One region of the Mesorhizobium monacense genome, then DNA from elsewhere that is predicted to be linked to it. Evidence: riboswitches for the same ligand, from Rfam matches in the RefSeq annotation. Region 1 holds a riboswitch; each other region holds the start of a gene.
What was found. Region 1 has a riboswitch for S-adenosylmethionine ahead of AC1RUK_RS23900 (O-succinylhomoserine sulfhydrylase). Riboswitches for the same ligand answer to the same signal wherever they lie in the genome.
Positions count from the first base shown of each region.

Region 2: linked by a shared signal. The riboswitch ahead of metX (homoserine O-acetyltransferase MetX) and the one ahead of AC1RUK_RS23900 (O-succinylhomoserine sulfhydrylase) in region 1 are both predicted to bind S-adenosylmethionine.
Region 3: linked by a shared signal. The riboswitch ahead of AC1RUK_RS31525 (hypothetical protein) and the one ahead of AC1RUK_RS23900 (O-succinylhomoserine sulfhydrylase) in region 1 are both predicted to bind S-adenosylmethionine.

Region 1 covers NZ_CM165567.1:4,979,979-4,983,247, reverse strand. The annotation lists gene AC1RUK_RS23905 (ceramide glucosyltransferase) at 1-580, shown strand, start outside; gene AC1RUK_RS23900 (O-succinylhomoserine sulfhydrylase) at 620-1,807, opposite strand; SAM riboswitch at 1,863-1,940, opposite strand; gene AC1RUK_RS23895 (2'-deoxycytidine 5'-triphosphate deaminase) at 2,083-3,177, shown strand.
Region 2 covers NZ_CM165567.1:6,769,845-6,773,113, forward strand. The annotation lists gene AC1RUK_RS32405 (DUF1330 domain-containing protein) at 1-111, shown strand, start outside; gene metW (methionine biosynthesis protein MetW) at 137-751, opposite strand; gene metX (homoserine O-acetyltransferase MetX) at 810-1,979, opposite strand; SAM riboswitch at 2,056-2,133, opposite strand; gene hisC (histidinol-phosphate transaminase) at 2,269-3,269, shown strand, end outside.
Region 3 covers NZ_CM165567.1:6,572,809-6,576,077, reverse strand. The annotation lists gene AC1RUK_RS31530 (M20/M25/M40 family metallo-hydrolase) at 1-709, opposite strand, end outside; SAM-I-IV-variant riboswitch at 1,240-1,338, shown strand; gene AC1RUK_RS31525 (hypothetical protein) at 1,393-1,749, shown strand; gene AC1RUK_RS31520 (hypothetical protein) at 1,739-1,966, shown strand; gene AC1RUK_RS31515 (hypothetical protein) at 2,093-2,431, opposite strand; gene AC1RUK_RS31510 (hypothetical protein) at 2,751-2,987, shown strand; partial or broken gene AC1RUK_RS31505 (phosphate acyltransferase) at 3,020-3,269, shown strand, end outside.

The DNA.
Region 1 (3,269 bases):
ATACACAGGCGAGGCGGTCGGCCTGGGCTTCGCCCAAGGCAAGAGCATGCTGTGGAAGAAGCCTGTGCTCGACGCCAATGGCGGCATCCGCGCGCTTGCCGCCGAGATCGCCGAGGACGCCGCCGCGACCAAGCTGGTCAACGGGCTGGGGCTGCGCGTCAATCTTGTCGCTTCGCCCTTCGAGCAGCCGCTTGGGGAGCGCCGTCTCGGTGACATATGGTCGCGCCAGGCCCGTTGGGCGCGCCTGCGCCGCGTCACCTTCCCGTTGTTCTTCGCCCCCGAAATCCTGACCGGCGTGGCCGTGCCGCTGGCACTGGCCCTGGTCGCAGCGGCCGGCGCCGGCATCAGTCTGCCGCTCACCGTGCTCTGCGTTCTGGCGCTCGCCTATGCGCCGGAATGCGCGTTGGCCTGGGCCAAGGGCTGGTATCTGTCGCCACGTACCATTCCGGCGATGATGGTGCGTGACCTGATGCTGCCGGCGATCTGGGCGCGCGGCTGGCTCGGCGGCTCGGTCGACTGGCGCGGCAATGCGATGACCATCCGCACCAAGGCTATGACCGAGCTGGAAGAGGGCGCCTGAGCAACGCTCAGGCGTTTGTCCAATCGCAGTCTGGACCCTTTATTTGGCGGATTTCAGCGCCTGTTCGACATCGGCGAGCAGATCGTCCGCATCCTCAAGTCCGACCGAAAGCCTGAGCGTGCCCGGGCCGATGCCGAGCTCGGCGCGCGCCTCGTCGCTGAGGTTCTTGTGCGTCGTCGTCGCCGGATGGGTTATCAGGCTCTTGGCGTCGCCGAGATTGTTGGAGATCAGCACGATGTCGAGCGCGTTCTGGAAGGCGAAGGCCGCCTGCTTGCCGCCCTTGACGTCGAGACAGATCAGCGTCGAGCCGCCCGTCATCTGCTTCTTGACGATATCGGCCTGCGGATGGTCGGCGCGGCCCGGATAGATGACGCGGGCGATTTCTGGGCGCTCGGCAAGGAAGTCGGCGATCTTGCCGGCACTTTCCGTCTGCTGGCGCACGCGCAGCGGCAGCGTCTCCAGGCCCTTGAGCAGGGTCCAGGCGTTGAACGGCGACAGGCTGGGACCGGTGTGGCGGAAATAGTCGTGCAAATTCTCGTCGATCCACTTCTTGTCCGACAGGATGACACCGCCGAGGCAGCGGCCCTGGCCGTCAATATGCTTCGTCGCCGAATAGACGACGATATGGGCGCCAAGCTGCAAGGGCTTCTGCTGCAAGGGCGTGGCAAAGACGTTGTCGACGATCAGCCTGGCGCCGATCGAATTGGCAAGCGAAGCGACGGCGGCGATGTCGACCACTTCCAGCGTCGGATTGGTCGGGCTTTCGAGGAAGAACAGCTTGGTGTTCGGCTTGACCGCCTTTTCCCAGTTGGCGATATCGGTGCCGTCGACCAGCGTTGCCTCGATGCCGTATTTCGGCGCCAGCGTCTCGACCACCCAGCGGCAGGAGCCGAACAGCGCGCGTGCCGCCACGATATGGTCGCCGGCCCTGGCGCTGCACAGAAGGGCAGCCGTCACCGCCGCCATGCCGGAGGCCGTGGCGCGCGCGTCTTCCGCACCTTCCAGCGCGCACATGCGCTTTTCGAACATGTCGACGGTGGGATTGGCATAGCGCGAATAGATGAAGCCCGGTTCCTCACCCTTGAAGCGGGCTTCCGCCGCCTGTGCCGTCTCGTAGACATAGCCCTGGGTGAGGTACATCGCCTCGGAGGTCTCGCCGAAGCCGGAACGCAAGGTCCCGCCATGCACGAGTGCCGTCTGAGGTTTCCAGTCGCGCTTCTTGGTCATTGCTCTGTCCCAAACACAAAAAAACCGGCCGCGAAAGTCGCAACCGGTCCATACGGCCTTGCGGCCAACGGTCCTTTAGCGACTTGTTTAACGTGGCTGCAAGCCGACCGGCCAAATCACCACGGGATAACGACCCTTTAGACCCGCACCGCGCTTGCGTCAATTGCCGGCTTCATTAAGAGGTTTGTACCAAGCAGGTTCCGCAAAAGTGTTCGACGATTTTGCGGCAGGAACCTGCGGCGAAAAAAAGCCCGGCCTTGAAGCGGAGCCAGCCTTTGCGGCAGACAGGCATTCTTCCCGATCAGGACATTTCCGCGCTTTTCCAGTCGGGCGCGCTGAAATCGCCGCGCGCTCTCGACGCCGACCAGATCCAGCCGGCCAGCCTCGATCTGAGGCTTGGCGACAAGGCCTGGCGCGTGCGCGCCTCCTTCCTGCCCGGTCCCAATCACCAGGTCGTCGACAAGCTCGAGCGGCTGAAGCTGCACGAGATCAGCCTCGCCGAGGGCGCCGTGCTGGAAACCGGCTGCGTCTACATCGTGCCGCTGCTGGAAAGCCTGGCCTTGCCGGCCGACATTTCCGCTTCGGCCAACCCGAAGAGCTCGACCGGGCGGCTCGACATCTTCACCCGCGTGATGACCGATCGCGGCCATGAGTTCGACAAGATCGCCGCCGGCTATCATGGTCCACTCTATCTCGAGGTCAGCCCGCGCACCTTCCCGATCGTCGTGCGCGCCGGCTCGCGGCTGTCGCAAATCCGTTTCCGTACCGGCAACGCGTTGCTGTCGGAAGGTGAATTGCGCGACCTGCACCATGCCGAGATGCTGGTGGCCACCGAGCCGCCCAACATTTCCGGCGGCGGCATTGCGCTGTCCATCGATCTCGACGGCGATAAGGACGGGCTGGTAGGCTATCGCGGCAAGCACCACACCGGCCTGATCGATGTCGACAAGCGTGCCGCGCAGGATGTCGTCGATTTCTGGGAGCCGCTCTACAAGAGTGGCGCCGGCGAACTGGTGCTCGATCCGGACGAGTTCTACATCCTGGTGTCCCGCGAGGCGGTGCATGTGCCGCCGCTCTACGCCGCCGAGATGACGCCCTTCGACCCGCTGGTCGGCGAATTCCGCGTCCATTATGCCGGCTTCTTCGATCCGGGCTTCGGCCATTCGGCGGCCGGCGGCACCGGCAGCCGGGCGGTGCTCGAAGTGCGCAGCCATGAAGTGCCCTTCATCCTCGATCACGGCCAGATCGTCGGGCGGCTGGTCTACGAGCACATGCTGAAACGGCCGCAGGCGCTTTACGGCACCGATCTCGGCTCGAACTACCAGGCACAGGGCCTGAAACTGTCCAAGCATTTCCGCGCCGCGCGCTGATCGTTCCGCCGCCGCCAGACCGTGCTTGCCTGACCGGGCGCGCCATGCTTGGCTGTGCCTCGGTCCGTCAAGGTGACGGAAATAAAGGGGAA
Region 2 (3,269 bases), 1.8 Mb from region 1:
TCGCCCGCCTATCAGGCGATCCTGGCGCTGCGCACCGAAAACTCGCAATCCGACGTCATCTTCGTCGACGGCGTCGAACATCCGCACAGGGCTACCGACGTTCTGGAATAGCGGCATGGCCGGCAGCCGGCCATGATCATCGCTTCAGCAGGAACACCGCCTGCTGGCCGAAGAAGTTCCAGAACCACCACGGCATCGAGAGGCCGATCTTCTGGCCGTTGGCGTCGAGAGCGGTCGCCCTTTCCACCGTGGCGCCGAGCTCCTCGACCAGATTGACGAAGTCGCGGATGGTGCAGAAATGGATGTTGGGTGTGTCGTACCAGGAATAGGGCAGGTCCTTGGTCACCGGCATCCGTCCCTTGACAAACAGCGACAGCCGCACCCGCCAGTGGCCGAAATTGGGGAAGGAGACGATGGCGCGGTTGCCGATCCTTAGCAGTTCGTCGAGCACCAGCTTAGGGTTGCGGGTGGCCTGCAGGGTCTGCGACAGGACGACGAAATCAAAACCCTTGTCGGGATAGAATTCGAGGTCCGTGTCGGCGTCGCCCTGGATGACGCTGAGACCGCGCGCCACGCATTCGTTGACGCCGCGCTGCGACAATTCCAGGCCGCGGCCGTCGACGTGCTTGGTCGCCTGCAGCAGTTCGAGCAGCAGGCCGTCGCCGGAGCCGACGTCCAGCACCCGCGACCGCGGCGGGATGAGACCGGCGACGACTTCAAGGTCGACGCGCTGGGCGCGGTTGACGCTCATGGCTTCGCCTCCTGCCTGGCGCGTGATCCCGGTCCGAAAAGTCCGCAACTTTTCGGGGTCATGCGCTAAGCCCTCTGGCCCGGGCGGCCGAGCCGATGAAGCCGTTGATGGCGGCGAACAATTCCGGTTCCTCGAGCAGGAAGGCATCGTGGCCGCGGTCGGTGTCGATCTCGACGAAGGATACGGAGGCGCCGGCGGCGTTCAGCGCATGCACGATCGAGCGGCTCTCCTCGGTCGGGAACAGCCAGTCGCTGGTGAAGGACACCAGGCAGAAGCGGGTCTTGGTGCCGGCAAAGGCATCGGCCAGCCGGCCGCCATGGTCGGCGGCGAGGTCGAAGTAATCCATGGAACGGGTCATGTAGAGATAGGAGTTGGCGTCGAAGCGGTCGACGAAGGTCATGCCCTGATGACGCAGGTAGCTCTCGATCTGGAAGTCGGCGTCGAAGCCGAACGTCAGCGCCTCGCGGTCCTGCAGATTGCGGCCGAACTTGCGGTGAAGTGCCGCTTCCGACAGATAGGTGATGTGGGCGGCCATGCGCGCCACCGCCAGGCCCTTTTCCGGGCGCTTGCCATGCTCGAAATATTTGCCGCCATGCCATTCCGGGTCGGCCATGACGGCTTGCCGGCCGACCTCATGGAAGGCGATGTTCTGCGAGGAATGGCGGGCGCCGGTGGCGATCGGCAACGCAGAGAAGACGCGCTCCGGATAGGTCGAGGCCCATTCCAGCACCTGCATGCCGCCCATCGAGCCGCCGAGCACGCAGAACAGTTTTTCGATGCCGAAATGGTCGACCAGCATAAGCTGTGCTCGCACCATGTCGCGGATGGTGATGATCGGCAGGTCGAGCCCGTAGGGCTTGCCGGTGGCCGGATTGGTCGAGGCCGGGCCGGTGGACCCGAGACAGCCGCCGATGACGTTGGAGCAGATGACGAAGAAACGGTTGGTGTCGATGATCCTGCCGGGGCCGATCAGCGCCTCCCACCAGCCCGGCTTGCCGGTCACCGGATTGGTGCTGGCAACGTGCTGGTCGCCGGTCAGCGCATGGCAGACGAGGATGGCGTTGGAGCGGGCATCGTTCAGCGTGCCATAGGTCTGGTAGGCGATCTGGAACGGCGACAAAAGCGTGCCGGCGTCGAGCTTCAGCGGCTTGTCGGCGCCGAAACGCAACACCGGGCTCGACGGTGCGTCGATCTCGTTGTTGGTTCTTCCAGGGCGCGGAGCGGCCATTATCTCTCTCTTGCATTACCCATCGTCCGGCCGGCGGCGGACAACAAAAAACCGGCAATGCCCTCGCAAAGCCGGTTACAGGATGCAAACGGCCCTTTAGCGAGTTGTTTAACGTGGCTGCAAGCCGACCGGCCAAATCACCACGGAACTGTCACATTCTTCTAGAACTCGCGCGCCTTGCCGTCAACGGCCGGTCGCTCGCGCCACTGCCGGCTCTCGACATTCCGGGCCACGGCTAGTATTTCCGCTGCGGCTTCCGGCGGAAGAATTCTCGATGGATTTGTTAGACATGAACAAGAGACCGGATCAGGCACGGCCAACGCCCCGCGCGGGCATCATGGACATCGACGCCTATGTGCCCGGCAAGAGCACGGCGCCGGACGGTGTCGCCAAGGTTTACAAATTGTCGTCGAACGAGAACCCGCTCGGCCCTTCGCCGAAGGCGATCGAGGCCGCGCGCGAGGTCGCGGCAAAACTCGATATCTATCCCGACGGCACCGCCAGGCGGCTGCGCGAGGCGATCGCCGAGGTGCACGGGCTGAATGCGGCAAACATCATCTGTTCCAACGGCTCCGACGAGATATTGGGCCTGCTGGCGCAGACCTATCTGGCGCCTGGCGATGAAGCGATTTTTACCGAACACGCCTTCATGGTCTACAAGATCTACATCCAGTCGGCCGGTGCGACGCCGGTCGCTGTCAAGGAGACCGACGAGCGCGCCGACATCGATGCGATACTGGCCGCCGTGACGCCGCGCACCAAGATCGTGTTCCTCGCCAATCCCAACAATCCGACCGGCACCTATGTGCCGTTCCAGGAGGTGCGCCGCCTGCATGCGAGGCTGCCCAAAAACGTGCTTCTGGTGCTCGATGCGGCTTACGCCGAATATGTCCGCCGCAACGACTATGAAGCCGGCATCGAGCTGGTCGGCGGAACCGAGAACGTGGTCATGACCCGCACCTTCTCCAAGCTCGGCCTTGGCGGGGCGCGGATCGGCTGGATGTATGGTCCGATGCACGTCGTCGACGCGATCAACCGCATTCGCGGCCCCTTCAACGTCAACGCCACGGCGATCGAGGCCGGGATCGCCGCCATCCGCGACCGCGCCCATGTCGAGCGCAGCGTGGTGCACAACGAGACCTGGCTGACCTGGTTGACTGAGGAACTGACAAAGCTGGGCCTCAGGGTAACGCCGAGCGTCGGCAATTTCCTGCTGATCCACTTTCCCGACGACAAGAAGCATTCGGCGGCGGCTGCCGACGACTACCTTACTGCGCGCGGCTTCATTTT
Region 3 (3,269 bases), 1.6 Mb from region 1:
TCGAGAGGAGATGGACCAGCTTCCAAATGGCATTCGGCACAACCCCACCGAAATTGCCGGAATGCACGTCGCGGCTCGCCGTCTTGGCGCGCAGTTCGAAACCTGCCACGCCGCGTGCCCCGAAGGTAATGACTGGAAGCCCGGATTCATGGAGCGGGCCGTCGGACGTCACGACCAAATCGGTTTTGAGCCTGTCAGCGTGCTCGCGCACGAACTCGGCTATGTGCGGACTGCCGATCTCTTCCTCGCCTTCAAGTAGGAAGATCACGTTGCAGGGCAAATCGCCATTGACCGCAAGATGCGTTTCGAGCGCCAGCAGCTGCGCGAAGTGCTGACCCTTATTGTCGCCAATTCCTCGCGCATAGATGCGGCCGTTGCGGATGGTCGGTTCGAAGGGCGGACTCTCCCAAAGTTCGAGCGGGTCCGGCGGCTGCACATCGTAGTGGCCGTAGAGCAGGACGGTCGCCTTATCTGGCGATACGTTGCGCCGGCCGAGCACCATTGGATGGTTCCTTGTCGGCACAATTTCTGCCTCCATGCCGAGGGCCTTCAGCATATCCACAAGCAGGGCCGCGAGTTCGCTAATGCCGACATTGTGCGCGCTTATGCTGGGGTGGCGTACATAATCCATCACGCGCGCGATGAATGCCTCGCGGTGGGCCTCCACATGATCAAACAGCTTCTGGAGATCGGCATCGACAACGCTCATTGGCGGCTCCCGCTATGTGGCCGGATGATGACGCCAGTCTCGTGAATAGCAAAACTTATTCTGGTGATCCGCAGAGATATAGAAATGCCCGTTTTCCGGACGTTGCGATTTGCCCAATCGAACGTCCTCTCTGGGTCAGGTCACGACGATGCCCGCGCCCAACCTAAATGTCCGCTCTGGACGATCCGCAGACCGAAGCTGCCGGTCTGTTCTCGGCCCGAACGCGACGTCCGAGTAGTGGCTTGGTAGTTGGCGCAACGTGCCCGTTCTGGCAGTTGAGCCGAACGGCAACTTCCCATTCACCTCGGCCATCGGCGGCAGCCAGTTGGTAGAGTTTGACCCTAGACTAGAACGCCAGCGGGTGAGATCGCCGCCGCCGGGACGGCCGGTCGCCGGCACCCGCCTCCGGGGTTTGTCTGTAGCGGGGTGGGGGTGGTTTGTGGAGCCTCAAATCTGCTCGATTTCACACCCCCCCAAACTTCAACCACGAGGAGAAAACTTGCCGAAGTGCAATCGTTTTGTTAAACTGATCTGTGCATCCAGAGAGGGCTTCGGCCCCGCCAACCAGCCTGACCGGCAACGGTGGTGAAGACGATGTGGCCCTGAACGGGGCAACAGTAGGTCAGAGCTCTCCACGATGTGTGCATTGACGACCGGCAAGGTCCGAAACCCATGGAGAACGTATGACCAACAAACATCCACCCGTCACTTGGGAACTGATCGACGACGCTGGGCTTATCGCCTCGCTGATGCGGATGGCGGATGAAAACGACCAGGCGGTCGCCGTGCTTGATCTCATCGCTCGTCGCGACGACCGCATCGAACGGCTTGGGCTGGGGCTGAGAGAGGCAGCAAGGGCGCTCTCCGGTGATCATGCCACCATCAGCAAGCGCATCGGGCGCTTGTTGCCGGAATTCGATGATCCGATGGCGCGCTTCAGGGATGACGTGCACCCTGCCGTTACGAATGCCCGCATTGCGGTGCACAACGCAAAAATCATGGGCCAGCTTGGTTCGGAGGCTCCGGACGATGAAGATTAACCGGTCGAAGAAGGCGCGCAAAGAGGTGACGGACGCACTCGCCTATCATCTCGACCTACTGCGGGGTTTGCGGGAGGAGCAGCGGCGAGCCATCGCTGAGGTGGCAGCTGGTGGAGAGAACACTATTGCCAGCGCGGTTCTCCTATCTCGCGATATCGTCAAATCCGAGCGCGGCAATGAGTGGCTGCGCCAGATTTTGGCATGTTATGATGAATGACCGTGGCGAGATCGATTCAGCCGGCTCGAAGCGAGGTCACGACGACTTCGGATTTGCAAGACGATGAAACGTGCCGGTCGTCGCCTTCTCGAATCGCAGCTGCATGCAGGCGTCTATCGCGGTATATTAGCCGAAGTCATCGTCGCGGCCGTTCGGCGTGACGAGCGCCATAGTCAGCACCCGGATAGATATCCCAAGCTCCGCCAAAGCTATCATGGCAACAAGGCCGTCGAGATTAAATCTCGCGTACCGAAGAGAAGTGCGAAGCCCCGGTGCACCACCCGCCCGGCCTTGTCGGCAGTCGCGGGTAGGCTGGCTTTGTGGGGCCCCGATCAGGCGCACGCGGCCGACACCCTCGTCCAGGTTCGGGGCCTCCTCGCGGCCGGCCGTTCTCGCCTCAAAACCCAAATCACTCTGAACGACCGAGTTCAACCGGTTGCGGTCCTTCAGTTGCGAGCGTTGCATGACGCGATCTGACCCTAACCGGTCATACCTGGGCCGAGATGGAGCGTCTCAGTTGGGCGGAAAGTTGCCGTTGGGCTCACCTGCCAGAACGAGCAGATCTCACCTCGCGCCGGTCTGCCCGACCGCATCGCAGTGGCATCGTCCTCACGGTTTTCAGGCCTGAAGCGCGGCCTTGGCCTCCCGCTCGCACGGCCCCAAGCGTCTGGCACCAGGTTTTTTTGCCGGCGAATATATTTGACAGGCCCGACCATGATCTGATGGCGGTCACCTAGCCTCGCTGGTATGCTAGCCTCATCGTGATAGGTATGGAGTTCCAGTCATGGAAGCGGAAGAGATGCAGGCGATTGCTGACACCCTCATGCGTGTCGTGACGCCAGGTATGAACCCCAAGCAGCTGCTGAAAGCCGCAAGGAAAGAGCATCCGAAGGCCTCGAAAAAGGACATCGTGTGGGCGGCCTTCTTTTCATTCATCGCCAATGCCGAAGAAGACCACGGAAGGACAAAGAACCTAAAGGCAATCGCCGAAGCCGAGCGCGTTGGCAGCAAAGCCCATTGAGGTCACGCCCCTTTTGGGTCCAACGATTGCCGGCGGCGCTATGCAAGATGGCCGACCGCGGCCAAATCACCGGCGGCGTGCTGGACGGGCCGCTCGCCTTCGACAATGCTATCGACCCAGAGGCCGCGCGGATCAAGGGCATCGGCGGACCGGTTGCGGGCCAAGCACAGGTTTTTGGTGCCGGATCTTGAGTCAGGGAACATGCTGGCCAAGAACCTGATCTTCATGGCCAAGGCCGATGCGGCGGGCATCGTTCTGGGAGCGCGTGTTCCGATCGTCCTG